4 regions of the Pantoea phytobeneficialis genome follow, and region 1 is predicted to be linked to each of the others. Evidence: predicted binding sites of a transcription regulator. Region 1 holds the regulator's gene; each other region holds the start of a gene.
What was found. Region 1 encodes Fur, which represses iron uptake genes when iron is present. Its sites were predicted from a motif close to ATAATAATGAGAACNACTATCAA; they were not measured.
Positions count from the first base shown of each region.

Region 2: fes (enterochelin esterase) is a predicted target of Fur. The motif match lies at 3,712-3,734, and genes of this name have one in related genera.
Region 3: entS (enterobactin transporter EntS) is a predicted target of Fur. The motif match lies at 3,469-3,491, and genes of this name have one in related genera.
Region 4: CTZ24_RS12105 (TonB-dependent receptor domain-containing protein) is a predicted target of Fur. The motif match lies at 3,140-3,162, and genes of this name have one in related genera.

Region 1 is NZ_CP024636.1:1,233,454-1,239,251, reverse strand. Features, by position in the region: gene ybfF (esterase) at 65-829, shown strand; gene ybfE (LexA regulated protein) at 998-1,273, shown strand; gene fldA (flavodoxin FldA) at 1,402-1,932, shown strand; gene fur (ferric iron uptake transcriptional regulator) at 2,289-2,735, shown strand; gene CTZ24_RS05625 (hypothetical protein) at 2,793-3,188, opposite strand; gene glnS (glutamine--tRNA ligase) at 3,424-5,091, opposite strand; gene nagE (N-acetylglucosamine-specific PTS transporter subunit IIBC) at 5,243-5,798, opposite strand, start outside.
Region 2 is NZ_CP024636.1:568,890-574,687, forward strand. Features, by position in the region: gene CTZ24_RS02530 (enterobactin synthase subunit F) at 1-2,203, opposite strand, end outside; gene CTZ24_RS02535 (MbtH family protein) at 2,196-2,417, opposite strand; gene fes (enterochelin esterase) at 2,447-3,658, opposite strand; gene CTZ24_RS02545 (TonB-dependent siderophore receptor) at 3,912-5,798, shown strand, end outside.
Region 3 is NZ_CP024636.1:561,965-567,762, reverse strand. Features, by position in the region: gene CTZ24_RS02530 (enterobactin synthase subunit F) at 1-588, shown strand, start outside; gene CTZ24_RS02525 (ATP-binding cassette domain-containing protein) at 665-1,459, opposite strand; gene fepG (iron-enterobactin ABC transporter permease) at 1,456-2,427, opposite strand; gene fepD (Fe(3+)-siderophore ABC transporter permease) at 2,424-3,380, opposite strand; gene entS (enterobactin transporter EntS) at 3,562-4,812, shown strand; gene fepB (Fe2+-enterobactin ABC transporter substrate-binding protein) at 4,807-5,772, opposite strand.
Region 4 is NZ_CP024636.1:2,596,320-2,602,117, forward strand. Features, by position in the region: gene CTZ24_RS12080 (UbiD family decarboxylase) at 1-413, shown strand, start outside; gene CTZ24_RS12085 (UbiX family flavin prenyltransferase) at 425-1,003, shown strand; gene CTZ24_RS12090 (DUF554 domain-containing protein) at 1,014-1,736, shown strand; gene CTZ24_RS12095 (LysR family transcriptional regulator) at 1,806-2,681, shown strand; gene CTZ24_RS12100 (Rdx family protein) at 2,762-3,049, opposite strand; gene CTZ24_RS12105 (TonB-dependent receptor domain-containing protein) at 3,295-5,691, shown strand; gene CTZ24_RS12110 (hemin-degrading factor) at 5,743-5,798, shown strand, end outside.

The sequences.
Region 1 (5,798 bases):
TTGGCTCCTGAGCAGGTGGATTCATGATAACCTAAGCGAAGCTCACAACCGTAAGAACTTTGCCATGATTTTGAATGCCCGTCTGGAAACTGAACAATCTGCCCCTGATGCTCCTCCAATTCTGTTAATTCATGGCCTGTTTGGCAGCCTGGATAACCTTGGCGTGCTGGCGCGTGGCCTGCGCGATGCCCGTCCCACCTTGCAGGTGGATGTACGCAATCACGGTCTGTCCGCGCGCAGCGACGAGATGAACTATGCGGCGATGGCGCAAGATATCGTTGACACTCTTGACGCCCACGGCCTCGATCGTGTTGGCGTAATCGGCCATTCGATGGGTGGCAAAATTGCCATGACGTTAAGTGCCATTGCGCCGGAACGCATTGAAAAGCTGGTGATGATTGATATCGCGCCGGTGGATTATCAGACACGCCGCCATGATGAGATTTTTGCTGCTATCCGTGCCGTAAGCGCCGCGGGTGTGACACGTCGCGGTGAAGCCGCCGAGGTGATGCGCACCCTGTTGGAAGAAGAAGGGGTCATTCAGTTCATTCTGAAATCGTTCCAGGATGGCGAATGGCGCTTTAATGTGCCGGTGCTGTGGGATAATTACGCCACCATTTCCGGCTGGAATGAGGTTCCTGCATGGCCACATCCGGCGCTGTTTATTCGCGGGAGCGAATCGCCTTATCTGGACAATCAACATCGTGATGCGTTGCTGCGCCAGTTTCCACAGGCGCATGCGCATGTCATCAGTGGTGCCGGTCACTGGGTCCATGCTGAAAAACCTGAGGCGGTTTTGCGCGCAGTTCGCCGCTTTTTTGTACTGTAAAAGCAAAAGCTTGCCGCAAAACGTTTAAGGTTGGCGTCGCAAGGAGTGCTGGAGTATGATGTCGCGCTAAAAATTTGCCGCGGATGATTTTTTCACCGTGGCTGGGCCGATAATGTATAAATTGCGCAGCGCCTTTCCGCCGTTCGCGCCCACTCAGTTTTACAAAAAATGGCAAAAGAACAAACTGACCGCACCACGCTCGATCTCTTCGCTGATGAGCGACGTCCCGGTCGCCCCAAAACCAGTCCGCTAACGCGTGACGAACAGTTGCGCATTAACAAGCGCAACCAGCTAAAACGCGACAAAGTGCGTGGTTTACGTCGCGTGGAGCTAAAAATGAGCAGTGAAGCGGTTGACGCGCTTAATACTCTGGCAGAGCAGCAGAACATCAGCCGTAGCGAATTGATTGAACAAATGCTGCTGGCGCAACTCAAACTGTCGTAACACACGCAGACCGCACGCAGGAACACAAAGTCTCGGCTTTACAAGTTCCGCCACTTTGCCCGGTCTGCTATCATTCGCTTAACTGTGCATTCAACCCATATATCAGGATTTAAGAGGTTACTTAACTCATGGCAATCGTAGGCATTTTCTTCGGCAGCGATACCGGCAATACTGAAAACATTGCAAAAATGATCCAGAAACAACTGGGTAAAGATGTGGCCGAAGTGCATGACATTGCCAAGAGCACCAAAGAAGATCTCGAAGCATTCGATATCCTGCTGCTGGGCATTCCGACCTGGTACTACGGCGAAGCGCAATGTGACTGGGATGATTTCTTCCCGACTCTGGAAGAAATTGATTTCAATGGCAAATTAGTCGCGCTGTTTGGCTGCGGTGACCAGGAAGATTACGCTGAATACTTCTGTGATGCGATGGGCACCATCCGCGATATCATCGAGCCAAACGGCGCGGTGATTGTGGGACACTGGCCGACCGAAGGCTACCATTTCGAAGCCTCGAAAGGTCTGGCAGATGACAAACACTTCCTCGGTCTGGCGATCGATGAAGATCGTCAGCCTGAACTGACCAACGAACGTGTTGATAAATGGGTGAAACAGATTTTCGATGAGCTGCAACTGAAAGAGATCATTGAAGCCTGATCCCCTGCCCTCCTCAATGTGGGCGCTGGCTCACATTGAGTTAAAGGAATTTCCTATAAAAATAATAGCTACTGTTTTTTAACTTTTTCCCGCAAATCTGTAGAATACCCGTAACGGTCATCCGCTTATTCCTCTGGCATCAGAATGAGGCTGAGTGAAATGGAAACAAAGACCTGCACGATCCCCGCCGGCGTTAGTGACATTTCTCCTTACAGCCACTGGTGATTTTCAGGACATTGCCTTGGTTTTCATTTCACTGCTTGAGTTCTATAATGAGACGCAAATGAGAATGCGCGTGATCGACATTCAAGGCCCTGCGCCGCAAGTGACTAGCTAAGTAACAGGACAATATCCGCATGACTGACAACAACTCCGCATTGAAGAAGGCTGGCCTGAAAGTCACGCTCCCCAGACTGAAAATTCTGGAAGTGCTTCAGGAACCCGAATGCCATCACGTCAGCGCGGAAGATTTGTACAAACGCCTGATCGACATGGGCGAAGAGATTGGTCTGGCAACGGTTTATCGCGTTCTTAACCAGTTTGATGACGCGGGAATCGTGACCCGCCATAACTTCGAGGGTGGTAAATCCGTCTTTGAACTGACGCAACAGCATCACCATGACCACCTGATCTGCCTGGATTGTGGCAAAGTGATCGAATTCAGCGATGAATCCATTGAAACCCGTCAGCGCGAAATCGCCACACGTCACGGTATCAAGTTGACTAACCACAGTCTGTACTTGTACGGCCACTGTGCGTTGGGAGACTGCCGCGAAGACGAGACGCTCCACGACAAGCAATAAAATGTGCTATGCAGTATAAAAAAACCGGTGCCTGGCACCGGTTTTTTTATGGCTGCTTCACTGCACCAGCGTTTCCTGTAAATAACGCCAGCGCGGAATTGAGGTACTGCAATCCAGCACCGCCAGTGAGATGCGGCTCTGGTTAGTGCCGTTCATCATTTGCAATTCGCGATACTGAATCGTCACTTCCTTGCTTTGTTGCGAGATGATGGCATGTTCGCTGGTGGCGATACGCATCCCTTCACGTTGACCACGCAGTTGACGGAACAGCACTTCCGTCGCATTGAAATCCAGTTGCTTGCCCTGCGGTGTCACCATTTTGAAATCCGGGTGAAAGTGCGAAAGGAACAATTCAATGCTGTCGTCGGTGCTATCCGACTGATTAAAAATACGTTCGATAAGTTGATGTAATACCACTACGCTGTGTTTGGCTTCCTGAGCGAGACTTGTCATTTTTTTTCCTTTATAACCCGCGGAGCAACGTCTGAGAGCGCATAGCCTACCTGAAAAAAAGTTTTTAACACTCGTAAATTGATTAATTATGTTAAAGTCAGATTAGTTGCAAATCCCGGTAACAAGCACGTTTCGCAAGCCACAGAATAAAAGATGGCTAAACTCAAATTACAGCCAATAAAAAAGGGCGATTTCTCGCCCTTTTATCAGGATATGGGGAAAACGACAAAAAGGATTAATCGCCGATTTTCGCCCAGGTATCACGCAAACCGACAGTACGGTTGAATACCAGCTTAGAAGGCTGCGAATAAACGCTATCTGCGCAAAAATAACCTTCACGTTCAAATTGATACGGCGCAAGCGCTACTGCATCACGCAGACCCGGCTCAACAAAACCTTGTTTGATTTCCAGCGAGTTCGGGTTGATGGTGGTGAGGAAATCCTCTGCCGCACCTGGGTTCGGTACACTGAACAGACGGTCGTACAGACGGAATTCCGCAGGCAGCGCATGGATCGCCGAAACCCAGTGGATCACGCCTTTCACTTTACGGCCATCAGCCGGATCTTTGCTCAGGGTATCGACGTCACAGGTACAATAGATGCAGGTGATATTGCCTTCATCATCTTTCGCTACGCGCTCGGCACGGATCACATAAGCATTACGCAGACGGACCTCTTTACCCAGCACCAGACGTTTGTACTGCTTGTTGGCTTCCTCACGGAAATCAGCGCGATCGATCCACACCTCACGACTGAACGGAACCTCACGCGTGCCCATTTCCGGTTTGTTCGGATGGTTCGGCATGGTGATGATCTCTTCATGACCCGCAGGCAGGTTCTCAATCACCACTTTCAGCGGATCCAGCACCGCCATAGCACGCGGCGCATTCTCGTTGAGATCGTCACGGATACATGACTCCAGCGAGGCCATCTCAACGATGTTGTCCTGTTTCGTCACACCAATTCGCAGGCAGAATTCACGAATCGAGGCTGCGCTGTAACCACGACGGCGCAAACCGGACACGGTCAGCATACGCGGGTCATCCCAGCCTTCTACCACCTTTTCACTCACCAGCTGAGTCAGTTTACGCTTCGACATCACCGCGTATTCCAGATTCAGACGTGAGAATTCATACTGACGCGGGTGAACCGGAATGCTGATGTTGTCCAGCACCCAATCGTACAGGCGACGGTTATCCTGGAACTCCAGCGTACACAGTGAATGGGTAATGCCTTCCAGTGCGTCGGAGATGCAGTGGGTAAAATCGTACATCGGGTAGATGCACCATTTGTTACCAGTCTGGTGATGCTCAGCAAATTTAATGCGATACAGCACCGGATCGCGCATCACGATAAAGTTTGATGCCATATCGATTTTGGCACGCAGGCAAGCCTTGCCCTCTTCGAAGCCACCGGCGCGCATTTTTTCAAACAGCGCCAGGTTCTCTTCCGGTGTGCGATCGCGGAACGGGCTGTTTTTACCCGGGGCAGTCAGGGTGCCACGGTATTCGCGAATCTCTTCCGGCGAAAGCTCATCCACATAGGCCAGGCCTTTGTTGATCAGTTCGACCGCATAGTTGTACAGCTGGTCGAAATAGTTCGAGGAGTAACAAACGTCTCCGCTCCATTCAAAGCCCAGCCATTGCACGTCGCGCTTGATGGACTCGACGAACTCCATATCTTCTTTCACCGGGTTGGTGTCGTCGAAGCGCAGATTGCACTGTCCCTGGTAATCTTGTGCGATACCAAAATTCAGACAGATCGATTTCGCATGGCCAATATGCAGGTAACCATTGGGCTCAGGCGGGAAACGGGTATGCACGCTGTTGTGCTTACCGCTCGCCAAATCTTCGTCGATAATCTGACGAATAAAGTTCGTTGGGCGGGCTTCAGCCTCACTCATCTCAAAATCCTCAAATACAATACGGGTGATTTGTCCTGGAAAGTAACGGAGTATGATCCACAAAGCGCAGAAGGGAAACAACCGTTTGTTGGTCGTTTTAAAACAAAAAAGGCAGGAATCGCTTCCTGCCTTTGGGGTTTATCACAAGGGTTTAGCCTTTAACCTCGTACAAACGGGTTTCACCGGCGACCACTGACCCACTAGCCAGCAGATTGAGGCCAGCGAAATCATCGCTGTTGCTGACCACCACCGGGCTGATCATCGAACGGGCATTGGCATTGAGGAAATCCAGATCCATTTCCAGCACTGGCTGGCCCGCCACCACCGTTGCGCCCTCTTCCACCAGACGCGAGAAGCCTTTGCCTTCCAGCGCGACGGTATCCAGACCCATATGCACCACGATCTCAACACCGTTCTCGCTCTCCAGACAGAAAGCATGGTTGGTATTGAAGATTTTCACGATGGTACCGGCAATCGGTGCCACCACGGTTTTACCGGTAGGCTTAATTGCCAGACCATCACCCACCGCCTTGCTGGCGAAGGCTTCATCCGGCACCGCGTCCAGGGCAACCACTTCACCGCTCACCGGAGCCACCAGCGTGGCGATCACGCCTTTGTCGCTGTTCAGCACGGCCTGCGGCTGTGGTGCCGCGGGTTGTGCAGCAGCAGGCGCGGTAGCGGCAGCGGCGACTGGGCCTTTGGTCAGC
Region 2 (5,798 bases), 660 kb from region 1:
CGCCGCTACAGAACACGCGGCGCAGGCTGGCACAACTGTTAATCGCGGCATCGTCCTGCAATGCGGCGACAAACGCCGCCAGCATCGAAGGCACAAAGTGGGTGGTGGTGACCTGATGTTGCGCGAACAACTGTTGCAGAGCTTCCGGGTCGCGATGGGCTTCCGGTGGGGCCATCACCAGTTGGGCACCGACCAGCAACGGCCAGAAGAATTCCCACACCGAAACGTCAAAGCTGCTCGGGGTTTTCTGCAACACCACATCGTCAGCCTGCAACGGATAGTGATTTTGCATCCATAGCAGACGGTTAACGATCGCCTCATGACCGACCAGCACCCCTTTGGGACGCCCGGTAGAACCCGAGGTATAGATGATGTAGGCACCGTCCTGCGGTTGCGGCGCGCTGAGCGGGGCTGGCGCATCCGTGTGATTAAACAGCGCATCGAAATGTAGCTGGCTGACGTCGGAGATGGCAGCAAAACGTGGTGCGAGTGACGCTGAGGTGATTAACGTTTGTGGTGTGGCATCTTCCAGCATCAGTTGCAGGCGATCATCAGGGTAGCCGGTATCAAGCGGCAGATAAGCCGCACCGAGCGTAACGATCGCCTGGAGTGCCAGCGACAACTGCACCGAACGCGGCAGCGCGACGGCAACAATATCACCCCGTGCGACACCGGCGGCGCTTAGCTGTTGTGCCAGCGCAAATACCTGCTGCTGCATCTGACAGTAGCTGAGTTGATGCTGTGCATCGGCCAGCGCTGGCGCATCCGGGGTGCGGGTTACCTGCTGAGCCAACAGCGATGCCAGAGTCTCGGCAGGCACCGGGTGAGGGGTATGGTTAATATCCGCCAGCCAGTGATGTTCTGCTGCGGTCAACAGATCCAACTCGCCGCACGGGCGCTGCGGTTCCGCGGCCAACTGGGTCAGCAGCAGCGCAAAACGGCTGGTGTGGCGTTGCAGCGTCGCCAGATTGTAGCGTTCCGCATTCGCCAGCAACTCCAGCGTCAGCTCACCCTGTTCACTGATATAGATGGCGATTTCCAGATCGCGTACCGGACCAGAAGCCAGTTGATGGGTGATGCCCTCCACACCGGCGAAATCCAGCTGATAATCAAACATCTTCAGGTTGATCACCGGACCGTAGATCGGATCGCCATCGCCAAGGCGTCCCAGATCGCGTTGCACCTGTTCAGCGTCATAGCGCTGGTGGCGGCGCATTTTCTTCACTTCACCCGCCAGTTGCGTTGCCAGTGCGGCCAGTGGCTGTGACGGGTCGTAATGGATCGCCATCGGTAACACGTTAATCACCGGCCCGGTGGCGCATAGCGCGGCCGAACCGATACGCCGCATAAAGATGAAACCTGCGGAAAAATCGTTTTGCCCGCTGAGGCGCGCCAACCATAAGCCAACCAGCGCGAAGGCGAGATCGGCGGCGCTGTGCTGCGGATGTTGGCTGACCAGCGTCTGGAAGGAGGCGTGATCCATCGTCAGGCTATGGCGCAGCAGTTGGGTGCTGGCGCTTTGTCCGGCCAGCGGTTGCGCCGCCAGTGAGGCAGGGGCGGGCAGGGATGCCCCTTTTTCACGCCAGAACTGGCGATCACGTTCAAAGGAGGAGGATTGCTGATAACGCTGATACTCCTCCACCACTTCGCTAAAGGGGATAAACGGCGTGGGTTCTGGCTCCTGCTGGCGCGCCCAGGCGCTGTACAGGTTGGCGATGCGCCGCGTCAGGGCGGTAAAACTGAAGCCATCCACCACCAGGTGGTGATAACGCTGATACCAGAACCAATGCTGCTCGCCGAGGCGATACAGGCAATGATGATATAAGGGGGAACCGCTCAGCACGCGCAGATCGCCATTCATATCGTCACGCATCAGCGCGCGGGCTTTGTCTGCGGGATTCTCGTCTGAGCGCAGGTCAACCACTTGCGGTGCGGTGAAATGCTGGATCTGCGGCCATTGCAGCGCTTCGCCGTCTACCTCGCCAAACGCCATATTCAGCGTATCGGCCTCCTGCATCCCATTGATGATCGCTTTGCTCAGCAACTCACTGTCAATATCGCCCTGCAATTCAATAAAGTGCGCGACCGCATAGGCGTTGTGATGGGGCGACAGCTGATCGGCAATCCAGATGCCGGGCTGTGCTGCCACCAGCGGCAGGGTTTGTTGTTCGGTATGGGGTCGATTCATCAGGGATTCAGACATTGTCGCTCCGGTTGGTGTCCTGCGTCACTGGGCGGATATTCCCCCAGTTCTGTTCCAGCCAGTTGAGGCAATCAGGCTGTGGCTGCGGGCCATACACGGCGAGCCAGCCAGCGGGGAGGGCGCTGAACGCGGGCCATAAACTGTATTGTTGCTGCGGATTGCGCAGCACCAGACAATCCTGCTGCGGATCGTCGAAGGGATTGCGATGTTCCATGTCGGCTCCTGAGTCCGGGCGAGATGAATTTATGTCGGGGTGCGCCACAACGCCTGTAAACCATCAATCAGGCCACCACGCCAGCACAGCGCGTCGTGTCCCCCTTCTACTGGCTGGTAGTGCACCTGATAGCCAGCGGCCTGCAACTTCTGCTGTAGTTGCTGATTTGCCTGCAAAATCAGTCCTTCACGTTTACCCGCTTCCAGCCAGAAACGCAGCGGCTGGCGCGGTGCCAGACCTTGATCCAGTTGCTGCAACAGCCAGCCATGCGGATTACCACGCTCCGGCCACCAGAAGGAGCCCGACAAACTGATGGCGTTGCCAAACTGCTGCGGCCAGTGCAGCGCCGCAAACACTGATGCCAGACCGCCGAAGCTCTGCCCGGCGACCACGGTACTGGTGGCCTGCGGTTGGTACGGTGCCCACTGCGCGACCTGGGGAAGTAATTCTTCCTGCAAGGCTTGCCAGAACAGCGGGTTACACGGCAACTCACGGCTGCGGTGCTCACGATCAATGATGTCGATAAACAGATAGACGGCAGCAGGCAATGCGCCCTCATCGGTGAGTTGTTGCAGCGGTCCGGCAATCGGCATGCTGTTGGCCCAGAACTGACCGTCGAGCAAAATTGCCAGTGGCCGTGACGCGGGTTGGGCCTCGCCGGTGCAATAGATCCACACCCGGCGACTGTTGCCGAGTAAGTGGCTGTCCCAGCGATATTCTTGCAAAGGGATTGCAGGGGCGTGGCCTTCATCTATCGCACGCCATAGCTGCTGATTGGGTGCCAGCGGCAGATGCAATGGGGATACCCCCATGCCGCGTCCACCAGACCAGCCTCGCAGGGCATTGAGCGGATCCGCCTGGGCGGTCGGGAATTTGTCGCGCCACCAGTTGCGCAGCGTGTACATATCGACATCGCCGGAAAAATCCGTCGCCTGCTCATCTGGCATCAGGCAGTAGCTGCCACGCCAGTTGGCTGGCAGGGTGGTTTGCCAGTACCAGACATCGGTATTGGCTACTCGCATCAGGGATTGTGGGGCGCGGCGCTGGTGGTGATCGGTCACACCGGTGATGTTAATCCATACCCGCTGGATAGGTGACTGCGTCTCGTTGCCCTGCGGATCGCGCCAGAGGAAAGTGACCTGGCACTCGCCGTTCACTTCGCCTTCCACACGCGGGATACCTTTACGTTGTTGCTCCTGCCACCAGGCTTCACTGCCGGTTAGATCATTTAGCCAGGTCATAGGTGCTGCCAGTCGCCATTTACTCAAGGATTCTTTCACAAAGGTTATAAATAATACTATTGATAATTATTTGCATTTGCAATAGTGTGTTTCCGCTCATAAATGAGCACGCTCGTTCCGCCTGTCAACTTTCCCATTAAGGAAAGGATGCGCAACGGATAGCACTGCCAGGCTTGGAACGGGGTTTTGATAAGGACTGTGACCTTCTCACCGGCTCGCCAGCCACCTTTGCTGGCAATCCAGGAACGAAAAAATGACAAAATATTCGCGTTTATCATTAGCCATTCTGATTGAACTGGGCCTACTTTCCAGCAGCGCCTGGGCAGCAGATACCTCCAGTAGTACGACTACCAGCACAGACGCCAGTTCACATGATGGCGGCACCATGATGGTGACCGCCGAGCAACAGACGCTACAGGCTCCCGGTGTTTCCACCATCACCGCTGATGAAATCAAAAAGCATCCGCCAGCCCGTGACGTCTCTGAAATCATTCGAACCATGCCGGGTGTTAACCTGACCGGTAACTCCACCAGCGGCCAGCGTGGCAACAATCGCCAGATCGATATTCGTGGCATGGGGCCAGAAAACACCCTGATTATGGTTGATGGTATGCCGATCACCAGCCGTAACTCGGTGCGACTCGGCTGGCGTGGCGAGCGTGATACCCGTGGCGATACCAACTGGGTGCCACCCGAGTTGATCGACCATATCGACGTGATCCGTGGACCGGCAGCGGTGCGCTACGGTAACGGCGCGGCGGGCGGTGTGGTGAACATCATCACCAAAAAATACACCGATCAGCAGTGGCACGGTTCCTGGAATACCTATTTCAACGTACCGCAGCATAAAGATGAAGGCGCAACCAAACGCACCAACTTCAGTCTGCAAGGGCCGCTGGGCGATGATTTCAACTTCCGTTTATATGGCGGTTTAGCCAAAACTCAGGCTGATGCTTACGATATCAACGAAGGCCATGCGGCAGATCGTACCGGGACTTACGCGGGCAGCTATCCGGCGGGACGCGAAGGTTCAGTCAATAAAGATATCAATGCCTTATTAAGCTGGGCGTTTGCGCCGATGCAGACCCTGGAACTTCAGGCGGGTTATAGCCGTCAGGGCAACCTGTATGCCGGTGATACCCAGAACACCAACACCAGCACGCTGGTGAAAAGCCTGTACGGTGACGAAACTAACCGCCTGTATCGTCAGAACGTCTCGCTGAAGTGGACCGGTGCCTGGGATAATGGCGTCAGCACCAATACCTGGGGACGCTACGAGAAAACCCGTAATACCCGCATTAATGAAGGCCTGGCAGGCGGCACCGAGGGGATCTTCTCCAACAGTGGTTTTAACACCATTCAGTTGGATGACATCATGCTGCACAGTGAAATCAGCATCCCGTTTGAATGGTTGATCAACCAGACGGCGACCCTGGGCACTGAATGGAACCAGCAGCGTATGAAGGATCCGTCTTCAACCACGCAGGCGGCCAACTACGGTAGCGTGCCGGGTATCTCCAATACCGGACGTAGTCCTTACTCACAGGCTGAAATCTTCTCGTTGTTTGCTGAAGACAATATGGAAGTCACGGACAGCACCATGCTGACCCCAAGCCTGCGCTTCGACCATCATTCGATTGTTGGCAACAACTGGAGCCCATCACTGAACCTGTCGCAAGGTCTGGGTGATGATTTCACGTTGAAGATGGGGATTGGCCGTGCTTATAAGGCACCAAGCCTGTATCAGACCAACCCGAACTATCTGTTGTACAGCAACGGCCAGGGTTGTGCTGACGCCTCCAGCGCCTGTTATCTGCAAGGTAACAAAGACCTGAAAGCGGAAAACAGCATCAACAAAGAGATTGGTCTGGAGTGGAAACACGAGGGTTATCAGGCCGGTTTGACCTGGTTCCGTAACGATTATCGCAACAAAATTGAAGCGGGTATGGTGTCAACCGGTACCGCTTCCAACGGCACCACTAACATCTACAAATGGGAGAACGTGCCAAAAGCGGTGGTTGAAGGGCTGGAAGGAACGGTTAACATTCCTTTCTCCGATACGGTGACCTGGAATAACAACTTCACCTACATGTTGCAGAGTAAGAACAAAACTACGGGCGACCGTTTGTCGATTATTCCG
Region 3 (5,798 bases), 670 kb from region 1:
AGCCCGTTGAATCAAAGCACGCATCTGGACGAGGTGTGCGACGCCCATCTGCGCACCCTGCGCGAGGTACAGCCGCACGGCCCTTATTATTTCCTCGGCTATTCACTTGGCGGTACGCTGGCTCAGGGGATTGCGGCACGGCTGGCGGCTGCCGGTGAAGAGGTAGCGTTCCTCGGCCTGCTTGATACCTGGCCGCCAGAGACGCAGAACTGGGATGAAAAACGCGGCGAAAACGTGCTGGACCCGGCAGTGCTGGACGAAGTGAACCGCGAGCGCGAGCAGTTTATTGCGGCGCAACGGCATCAGGCGGGTGAAGAGATGCAGGTGATGTTTGACACTATCGAAGCCAACTACGCCAGTTCAGTACGTCTGTTGGCAACGGCACGCAGCGCCAGCTTCAGTGGCCGCGCAACCTTGTTCCTCGCAGAACAGACGCAACAGCCGGGACAGGATGCACGTCGCGCCTGGGCACCTTATGTCGGCGAGCTGGAGGTGTGGCCGATGGATTGCGCCCACGTCGATATCATTTCACCGAAGATGTTTGAGCAAATCGGACCGTTATTACAACGGCTACTGAGCAAACTCTGATCCAGAATGTAGGGCGCGATTTATCGCGCCGATTTTTTCCAGCACCGCGCACGGAACCGCGCGATAAATCACACCGCTACGGCCGTCCCAGCGGCACAATCATTGGCGTATGCGCCACCGGGTCTTCCACAATCACGCAGCGCAAGCCGTATACCTGCTCAATCAACGCGGGCGTGACAATCTCTGCCGGTTTCCCTTCCGCGATAATCCGTCCATGACGCATAGCAATCAGGTGCGTGGCATAGCGGCAGGCGTGATTCAGATCATGCAGCACCACCACCAACGAACGGCCATGCTGTTGATTGAGATCCTGCATCAATTCCAGCAATTCAATCTGATGGGTGATATCCAGCCAGGTGGTCGGCTCGTCCAGTAACAACAACGGCGTTTGCTGCGCCAGCACCATCGCAATCCACACACGCTGACGCTGACCGCCAGACAAGGTATCCACCTGCTGATCAGCGAGATCAGACACCCCGGTCGCCAGCATCGCCTGCTGCACCGCAGCTTCATCTTCAGCACGCCAGCGCCCGAACAGCGCCTGATGTGGATAACGTCCACGCGCCACCAGCTCAGTGACGCTGATGCCTGCCGGGGCGTTAGAACTTTGCGGCAGCAGGCCCAGGCGGCGTGCCACCTCTTTGGTGGGATAGCGCGCAATGGCTTCTCCGTCCAAAAACACCTGACCTTTTAACGGCGTATTCAGACGACTCAGGGTGCGCAACAGGGTTGATTTGCCACAGGCATTCGGGCCGATAATCACCGTCAGTTCCCCTTCCGGGATCGCCACCGACAAATTTTCTGCCACCACTTTTTTGTCGTAACCCAGCGTCAACCCTTCGCCATAGAGACGACTGGAGATTTCGGTCATTGGCGTCGTGCCTCCCGCACCAGTAAAGCAATCAGATAAAGGCCGCCGATGCTGACGGTAATCACCCCCACCGGCAATTGATAAGGTAAGAACAGATGCTGGGCTGCGAAATCGGCAGCAATCAGCAACAGCGCACCACACAATCCGGCCAGCGGCATGCCGCCGCCGAGACGGCGCGCAATCTGCGGTGCCAGTAGCGCCACAAAGGAGATCGGGCCGACCAGCGCCGTTGAAGCAGCGATCAGCACCACGCCAAGCAGCATCAACCACAGGCGGCTACGCTCCACCGGCACGCCAAGGGCGCAGGCGGTGTCATCCCCCATCTCCAGCAAACGCATCCGGCGGGCCAGCAGCGCCACCAACAGCAGCGCCAGCAGTAACACCACGATCACCGGCGGCGTTTTTGTCCAGGTAATACCGTTCAGCGAACCGGCGCTCCACAGACCGGCGCTGAGGGCAGCATCCAGCGAAGCGCTGATAATCAACCAGCTGTTAAGCCCCATCAACAACGCGCGCACGCTGATGCCGACGATAATCAAACGGAAAGTTTCCACGCCGTTACGCCAGGCAAACAGGTAAACCAGCGCGGCAGTGGCAATGCCGCCAATCATCGCAGCAGCCGTCATCGCCGAGGCGTTTTGGTTGAACAACACCAGCGCCACCAGCACACCGCTGTAGGCACCGGTGTTAAAGCCAAGAATATCCGGGCTGCCTAATGGATTACGCAACAGTGACTGGAAAATCGCGCCGCTCACGCCCAACGCTGCGCCAATCAGCAACGCCATCAACACGCGTGGCAGACGCCACTCCAGCACGATCAGTTTGATATTGCTGGCACCCTGCCCCAGCATCACCTGCCAGATTTGTTCACCGCTGACCGGCAGAGCACCCCGTGTCATCGCCAGAAACGCGAGCAATCCGCAACCGAGCAGCAACCAGAAGGTATGAAACATGACGCGCCGGGTCATACAACACCTCGCGCGAGTTTGCGCCGCACCAGTACAATCAACATCGGTGCTCCCAGCATGGCGGTGACGATAGAAACGCGCAGCTCACCTGGCACCAGCAGGCGACCAATAATATCCGCCGTTAACAGCAGGATCGGCGTCACCAACGCGGTAGCAGGCAGTAGCCAGCGATGGTCATTCCCCACCAGCCAGCGCGCCAGATGCGGCGTCATCAACCCAACAAACGCAATCGGTCCAACCGCTGCGGTGGCTGCACCGCACAGCAGCGCAATCGCCAGCAGCCCCAGTACCTGGGTACGGGCCACGCGCGTACCCAGCGCGGTCGCCATATCGCCGCCCATACTCAGGCTGTTTAACGCTTGCGACAAACAGAAAGCCACCACGCTTCCGACGGCAACGGCTGGCCACAGGGTACGCAGGATGCTGAAGTCGCGAATATCCAGCGAACCACTGTGCCAGAAACGCAGGTGATCATAGATGTCAGGATTGAGCAGCGAGATGCCTGAGGTCAGCCCTTCCAGTACCGCGCTTAACGCGACACCGGCCAGGGTTAAACGCACCGGATTGACGCGCCCGCCACCTATCGCGCCGGTCATCGACACCAGCAATGAAGCCAGTAGCGCACCGCCAAAAGCAAAACCAAGCCATTCGGACGGCGCATTGGCACCAAAGCATGCCACCCCCAACACCACGGCGAAACTGGCTCCGGCGTTGACACCAAGAATACCGGGGTCAGCGAGTGGATTACGCGTCAGGCTTTGCATTAACGCGCCGGCCAGCCCCAGAGCCACGCCCGCCAGCAATCCGGCCAGGGTACGCGGCAGACGCGCCTCGCGAACGATAACGCAATCCGCACTACCACAGGTGGTGGTCACGGCATGATAAACATCGGAAAGAGAGATGGATTTTGCCCCCAGCATTAAACTCAGGGCAATAAGGAGCACCAGCAGCATCCCTGATCCTGCAAGTGCGCGAGTCTGGTGCATAGCGTTATGAACCTTTAATGATCAACGTAATCGCGTGCGTAGGGTAAATGTGATAATGATATTTGTTATCGTTATTACTCGTATTTGTCTATGTTATCATGACTCGCCTCGCGGAAGATGAGGAAAATTGGTGCAAAAAGGCGAAGAAATGAACAAACCCTCCCACTTTATCGATCTCTCCCTGCTTAAATCCCATCCGGCGTTTCGCGCGGTATTTATCGCCCGCTTTATCTCGATTGTCGCACTCGGCATGTTGGCGGTGGCGGTGCCGGTACAAATTCAGCAGATGACAAAATCCCCCCTGCTGGTTGGACTCGGCGTTACGGTAGCCGCCTGCGGCATGTTTATTGGTTTGCTAGCCGGCGGGGTACTGGCCGATCGTTATGAACGTAAGAAACTGATTTTATTCGCCCGCTCGACCTGTGGTCTGGGCTTTGTCGGACTGGCGATCAACGCGGCGTTGCCTGAACCCTCACTGACTGCGGTGTATCTGCTGGGGCTGTGGGATGGCTTTTTCGGTGCGATTGGCGTCACCGCGCTGTTGGCCGCGACTCCGGCGCTGGTCGGACGCGAGAATTTGATGCAGGCGGGCGCAATTACCATGCTTTCGGTACGTTTCGGCTCCATCCTGTCACCGGCGATAGCCGGCATGGTGATTGCCAGTGGCGGCGTGGTATGGAACTTCGTCCTCGCGGCGCTGGGGACCTTACTGACCGTGCTGACCTTACTAAAACTGCCGATGCTACCTCCGCCACCACAGCCGCGCGAGCACCCCCTGAAATCGCTGGCAACCGGTGTGCAATTTCTTTTTACCACGCCTTTGGTGGGGATGGCGGCGTTGATGGGCGCACTGGTGACGCTGGCGAGCGCGATTCGCGTGCTCTATCCGGCGCTGGCTCCGCATTGGGAGGTGAGTGCCGACCGACTGGGATTGATGTTCGCTGCCGTGCCTTTGGGTGCCGCAATCGGCGCTGTCACCAGTGGTCGGTTAGCACAGGCCGCACGTCCCGGTTTATTGATTCTCAGTAGCGCTATCGCCTCATTTCTGGCGCTCGGGCTGTTTGGCCTGATGCCAGACTTCCCCCTCGCGTTGCTCTGCCTGGTGGCGTTTGGTTACTTCAGTTCCATTACCAGCCTGGTGCAGTACACCCTGATTCAGGCATTAACCCCTGATGCGCTGCTGGGACGTATTAACAGCTTATGGACGGCACAAAACGTCACCGGGGATGCGCTGGGCGCGGCGCTGATTGGCGGGATCGGTGCCTGGCTGTTACCTCAGCAGGCGGCCGCGGTGTTTGGCTTTGCTGCCACCCTGCTGGGCGTGCTGATGTGGCTGGTGATGGGATCGTTACGTCGCTATCAACCGCCAGCCGTAACGCTGGCGGAAGAAGCATCATGACTTCACAAACAGTTTTTCCAGGCGAGCCAGCAGGTTGCTGGCGCTGAAGTAATCAAGGCGGAAGCTGTCAACGCCCATTGCATAAACCTGTTGCTGCGTCACAGCGGCGTTTTGTGCGAGGAACGGATTAGCCAGCACCGACTGACGGGTTTTGTCATCGCCAGCAAATAACAGGAAGCTGTGTCCCGTCAGGCCGCTGGCAACGTTTTCACCCGCGAGCTGAATGATGTCCTTGCGCTGTCCCATGCTGTGGCTTTGTTGAATATTGGCCGGGGGCATCGCCAGGGTGAAGCCCAGTTGCTGCAACAATTTGCCCTGCGCCGATTCAGCGGTCCACAAATTCACCGCGCGTCCATCGCCATTCCACACCAGGGCGGAAACCGGCTGCGGCGGTAATGTGATGGCTTTTTTCAGCGCGGCCTGACGATCGGCAAAGGCTTTAATATGCTGCGCCGCTTCAGTTTCATGACCGGTGGCCTCACCGAGCAGCGTCATCAGGTCCTGCCAGCTTTTATCGTCGTAGTTAATCACCAGCGTCGGTGCAATGGCAGAAAGCTGACTCACCAGCTTGATGGCGGAGTCGTTGCCCGTGGCGCTGACGATAATCAGATCCGGTGCTTCGGCTGCCACCGCTTCAGCGTTGGCTTCACCAATATACAGGCGTTTGACGCCGCGTTGTTTCGCCACCTCGCCCCACTGACGGAAGAAGCCCTGATCGTCGGAGAGGCGACTGTTGGGGGCGGTAGCACCCGATGCAATCACCGGCGCATCAATCGCCAGCAGTGAACCGGTCAAGGTGACGCTGGTTGAGACAATACGCTGGGGGGCTTTGGTCAATGTCACCACGCCCTGTTCGGTCTGAATTTTGCGTGGCCAGCCCTGTTCGGCACGCGCAAGTCCACTAAAAGCCTGTAAAATGAACAACAGGACAACCATGCCCCATAAACCGCATTTATTCATAAGTTTTCATCCATCATTTAGCTTAT
Region 4 (5,798 bases), 1.4 Mb from region 1:
ATGCGCACACCTCCGGTGGCGGCAAACTGCTGGCGGTGATCCAGTTTAAAAAATCTGCGCCAGTGGATGAAGGTCGTCAGCGTCAGGCTGCCCTGATTGCTTTTGCCGCGTTCTCAGAACTGAAACACGTCATTCTGGTGGATGACGACGTGGACGTGTTCGACACCGACGACATTCTGTGGGCCATGCAGACCCGCTTCCAGGGCGATGTCGATATCGCCACCATCGCCGGGGTGCGTTGCCATCCGCTCGACCCATCGCAGCAGCCAGGCTACAGCGCCAGCATTACCCAGCAAGGGATGACCACCAAAACCATCTTTGACTGCACCGTGCCGTGGCATATGAAAGCCCACTTTGAACGTTCGAAGTTCAAAGAGGTAGATGTAAAACGTTTCCTTCCCGATTTTGAGTAAGTGAGGTTGTAGTGAGCAGAAGGCGCATTATCGTCGGCATTAGTGGCGCATCCGGTTTTCAGTACGGCATGAAGGCGCTGCAACTGCTGCGCGATCAGGATATTGAGGTGCATCTGGTGGTGACCAAAGGTGCAGAGGTGACGCGTTCCATGGAAACCACCTGGCAGCGGCAGGAGATTACCGATTTGGCGGATGAGGTGCACAGCATCAGCAATCTCGGCGCCTCGATCTCCAGCGGCTCGTTTAAGACCCTCGGCATGCTGATTGCGCCCTGCTCAATGAATTCGCTGGCGTCCATCGCACATGGGCTGACCGGCAATCTGCTGACCCGTGCAGCAGATGTGATCCTGAAAGAGCGGCGTCGGCTGGTGCTGATGGTACGTGAGACGCCGCTCAATCTGGTGCACATCCGCAATATGGCAGCAGTGACGGAAATGGGCGGGATCGTTTACCCGCCGGTTCCGGCCTTTTACCAGAAGCCACAATCCGTGGATGAAATGGTGCATCACAGTGTATCGCGTGCCCTCGACCTGTTTGATCTCGATGTCGGCAACCTGAAGCGCTGGGGTGAAAAACATAATGAAGCCTAAGGAGTAAATTATGGTAGTGGGACCCTTTGTCAACGGCAGCGCCGTGCTGATTGGTGGGATGGCAGGCGCTTTTCTCGGCACTAAAGTGCCGGAACGCTTACGCGTAGCACTGCCGATGACCTTCGGCCTGTCGTCGATGGGCCTCGGGATCGTATTGATTGGTAAGATTCACAGCTTACCGGCGGTGATTCTGGCGCTGATTATCGGTGCCGCTCTCGGTGAACTGGTGTTTCTGGAGGAGAAAATTGGCCGCCTCGGTAATCTGGCAAAAGGGCTGGTTGGGCGTTTCCAGGGTGAACAAACCGAAACCGGTCTGACGGGCGCGGCCTTTACCGAGAAGTACGTGGCGATTATGGTGTTGTTCTGCGCCAGCGGTACCGGCATTATCGGAGCGATGACCGAAGGGATGACACACGATCCCAATATCCTGTTTGTTAAATCCATTATGGATATCTTCACCGCCGCGATTTTTGCTACCTTGCTGGGTTATGCGGTAGCGGTGATTGCCGTACCACAGCTCATCATTCAGCTGGTGCTGGCGTCAGCCGCAGTACTGATTATGCCGCACACCACCGCAACCATGATGAGTGACTTTACCGCGGCGGGTGGATTTATCATGTTGGCGGCGGGTTTCCGTATCGCCGGAATTAAATCATTCCCGGTGGCGAATATGTTACCCGCGTTGGTGCTGGTGATGCCGATCAGCCATCTGTGGACGATGTTTATTCATTAAGCAGTACGACAGCCGCGGTTGGATCGGGGTTAGCCATGTCGTATCAGGCGCGAGGAGGCGCGGAGCATCATGGATCTCAAACGATTGCATTACTTTTGCACAATAGCGGAACAGGGCTCCATCAGTAAAGCCGCAAAGCTATTGAACATCGCACAACCGCCGCTGGGTAAACGTCTCCAGGAACTGGAAGAGGAAATTGGTTCGCCGCTGTTTACCCGCACCCCACGCCGTATGGTGCTGACCGAGGCCGGAACTTTTCTTTATCGTCAGGCATGCGACATCCTGAGCCGGGTCAATCAACTGAAGCGTCAGACCATCACCATTGCCACGCGTAAGCAGCGTCGGGTGAATATCGGTATCTCCTACCTGTATCTGCGCTATTTCAATACCATCCTGATGGATTACTACCGCAACCGCCCCGACTGGGATATTAACGTTATCGTGTCTGACTCCAGCCATCTGGAAGCGATGCTGCTGGATAACACCGTTGATATTGCGCTGATGCAAACCCCTGGCGATCGTCAGGCGTGGTTTGTGCGTGAGCTGGAACCGATTGATACCATTGCGGTGATCTCTTCACATTACGCGCCAATGCTGGCGGGAAAAGCGTTGCAGTTTGCCGATCTCAGCGGCATTCCGCTGATTCTGCTACACCGCATTGGTGGGGAAGGAACCTATGAAGTGCTGCGCAGTAAGCTGTTCAGTAGCCTTGAACAGGTGAACATCAGTATCAAGGTATCCGAACCCCGTCTGGTGCTGGAAATGATGGAGCAGGGGTTTGATGGTGCAGCCTTTTTACCGCGATCGGAGTTTATCCCCAGTGCGCAGGGCAGATATATGGTGTGTCCACTGGCGGAACCCTTCGCGATTTACCATCCGGCGATTGTTGCGTTGAGCACCGCGCAGGATCGCCTGCTGTGGCCGCTGGAACATGAAGTGGCGTAGCGGCGCGATTTATCGCGCGTTTTTGGCTGCGGTGCGGTTGTAAAAGAGCGCGATAAATCGCGCCGCTACGATTCAGCTCGCTAGTTTTTTTTCTTATCCACATGGCCCAGCTCCCGATCCGGGAAGCAATAATCCCGCACCCGCTGCTTTAACGCCGCCGCATCGGGGAAGCCGCCTTCCTGCTTGCGTTCCCAAATCACGTTGCCATCGATGGTGATTTCAAACACGCCACCGGTGCCGGGTTGTAACGTCACCGAAGCTAAATCATCAGCAAAAGTATGCAGCAACTCCTGCGCCATCCACGCTGAACGCAGCAACCAGTTGCATTGCGTACAGTAATGAATATTCACCGCGGGTTTCTGTGCCATGTCATCGCTCATCTTAATTAATTGATTAGTAATAAGTTAACTATGGTTAACAAATTGTGCTGTCTAAGATACATCTTAGTGTAAATGCTATTGATAATGATTACCACTTACATTACATTCCTGACGAAATCATTTATAACATAAAAAAAGTCTGTAACTTTTTACGGTTTTATATACAAAACCTGTGGTTTTCTGGCAGCAAGCAAGTGAGCGAATACTAACAATTAACCAGGTATTTCGCGTCTATGTCCTCATTATTTTCGGGGTTAACTCACCAGCGTCTTTTCAAAACGGCGATCTTAGCGTCAGCGATTCACGCGGCTTGTGGCTATGCAGCGACCAGCGATAATCAAGATCTGACCATTTCAGGCAAGAAAACCACCACCAATGAACCGGTGATGACCGTTACTGCACCGAAACAACCGTTGGTTGCTGGCAGCCGTAACACCATCTCAGCTGAAGAAATGCAAAAGCAGGGTGGTAATGATTTCGGTTCAATTATGCGTTATCAGCCGCTGGTTAGCGCGCCGGGCGCCGCAGGCGGTAGTAACACCGGCAAAAGCGGCTACACTGGCGACCGTGGTGGTTATACCGGTTATAACATCCGTGGCCTGGAAGATAACCGTGTCTCTATCGACGTAGACGGTATCGAACAGCCTTTTGCAACGGGGCGTAGCTCCGTTGGCCGCACCGGTTCAGGCACCTTCGGGATTGGCCGCGACTATATCGATCCTTACATGTATGGCTCAGTCGGTATTGTTTCCGGTGCGACCGATGTTTCCTACAAGAATAACGCCCTCGGTGGCTCGGTGTCCTTCCGTCCCAAATCACCGGATGATTACCTGTCGCCAACTAAGCAGACCTACTTCGGTTATCAGAGCGACTACGATTCTTCCAACCGTAGCTGGCACAATGGCATCACCGCCGAAGCAGGTGATGAAACCCTGCGTGGTATCGTGGTGATTAGCCGTCGTGACGGTCAGGAAACCCGTAACAATAGCGGCACTATCGATGCCTACCCGGCCAACTGGCACTCGGATGCCATCGCTGCCACCGGAATCTGGCAGCCGAACAGCGAGCATCAGTTCAGCGCCACGCTGGACTACTACCACAAAACCAATCACACCAACTTCGATTACTGGGGCACAGGCACCACGACCATTTATGGCCGTGCCGATCAGAGCAGCCAGACTCGTCGCTGGAGTGGCATGTTGAAAGATCTCTGGACGCCGGACAATAACCTGCTGGTAGATTCGCTTGAAAGCAGCATCTATTACCAGGAAACGCAGGCACACGATGATACTGCCGTGCCAGTCGCCGGTTCCGTTGCAGCGCACAATATCTATTCAGACTACAACACCAAAACCTATGGTTTTGAAACCAAAGGTGAAAAGAGCTGGCTGTTTAACAACTTCAGCTATGGTCTGAACGCCAGCATCGCGAAAACTGAGCGTCCATACTGGATGGACCCGGCGCAGACGTCTTACAACAATATCACTCCGCCAGAAGCCAACAGCCGTAGCTGGACTTTCGGGGCTTTTGTTGAAGACACCATGAGCTGGGATTTGAACGGCCATACCTTCTCCGTGATTCCTGGCGTGCGTTACGCTTATCAGAATACCAAGCCGCAGAACCTCTCCAGCATTTCGGGCGGGGATGCCGATGTATCAACGGGTGCAGTGTCAACGCTGTATGGCAAGAGCTTTAGTGATGGCCAGCTGCTGCCGTCAATCGCCTTCCAGTACAACCTGACGCCGAAAATGATGGCTTACCTGCAATACAAGCGCGGCGCACAGTTCCCGAACCCAAGCCAGTTGTATGGTTCATGGAACCTGACATCCAATTATGGTGGTTCAAATCAGTATGCACTGTTGGGTAACACCGACCTGAAAACCGAAACCAGCAATAACTTTGAGTTCGGTCTGAAAGGCGAAGCGGTTGAAGGGATCACCTTCTCCGCGGCGACCTTCTACAACAGCTACAAAAACTTTATCGACTACACCCGTTACAGCCGTAGTTCGAATCCGGAAGTCTTTACTGACATCCCGAGCAACATTGGCATTGCTTACCGTGCGGAAAACCGTGACAAAGCCTATATCTACGGTGCGGAATTCGGTAGCAAGTTCAACATCGGCACATGGGTGCCAGAAGTCGATGGCCTGAGCGCACGTCTGGCATTTGGTTATGCGCAGGGCGCGTCTAAGTCCAGCTACCTGGGTGATAAATACGTGCCGTTGGAGAGTGTGCCGCCGATGCGTCTGATTACGGGTGTGGCCTATGACGATCCCGATCAGCGCTACGGTGCAGCCGTTACCGCTACCTTTAATCATGGTAAGCGTGCAACGTATACCCAGCGTCAGACCTATACCAATGCTGGCAGCGCGATTGGCACCACCAGCAATACCTACTACCAGAATATCCCCGGTTATGCGTTGGTTGACCTGACGGCTTACTACCGCGTCACCAAAAACGTCAAGATCAGTGGCGGTATCTACAACCTGACGGACCGCAAATACTGGGATTATCTGAGCAGCCGCGATCTGGAATCCACCACCAGCAAAACCGATCAGAACTACTATGATTCACAGCTTGCTGTGATGCCCGGACGCACCTTCCAGTTGGGTGTGAACGTCGATTTCTAATAAATCACTTCGCCCTGCGGCAACGCAGGGCATTTTCATGGAGCATGCGCAATGAACGAACGTTACGAACACTATCTGGCCCTGAAAGGCGAACATCCAAAAAAATA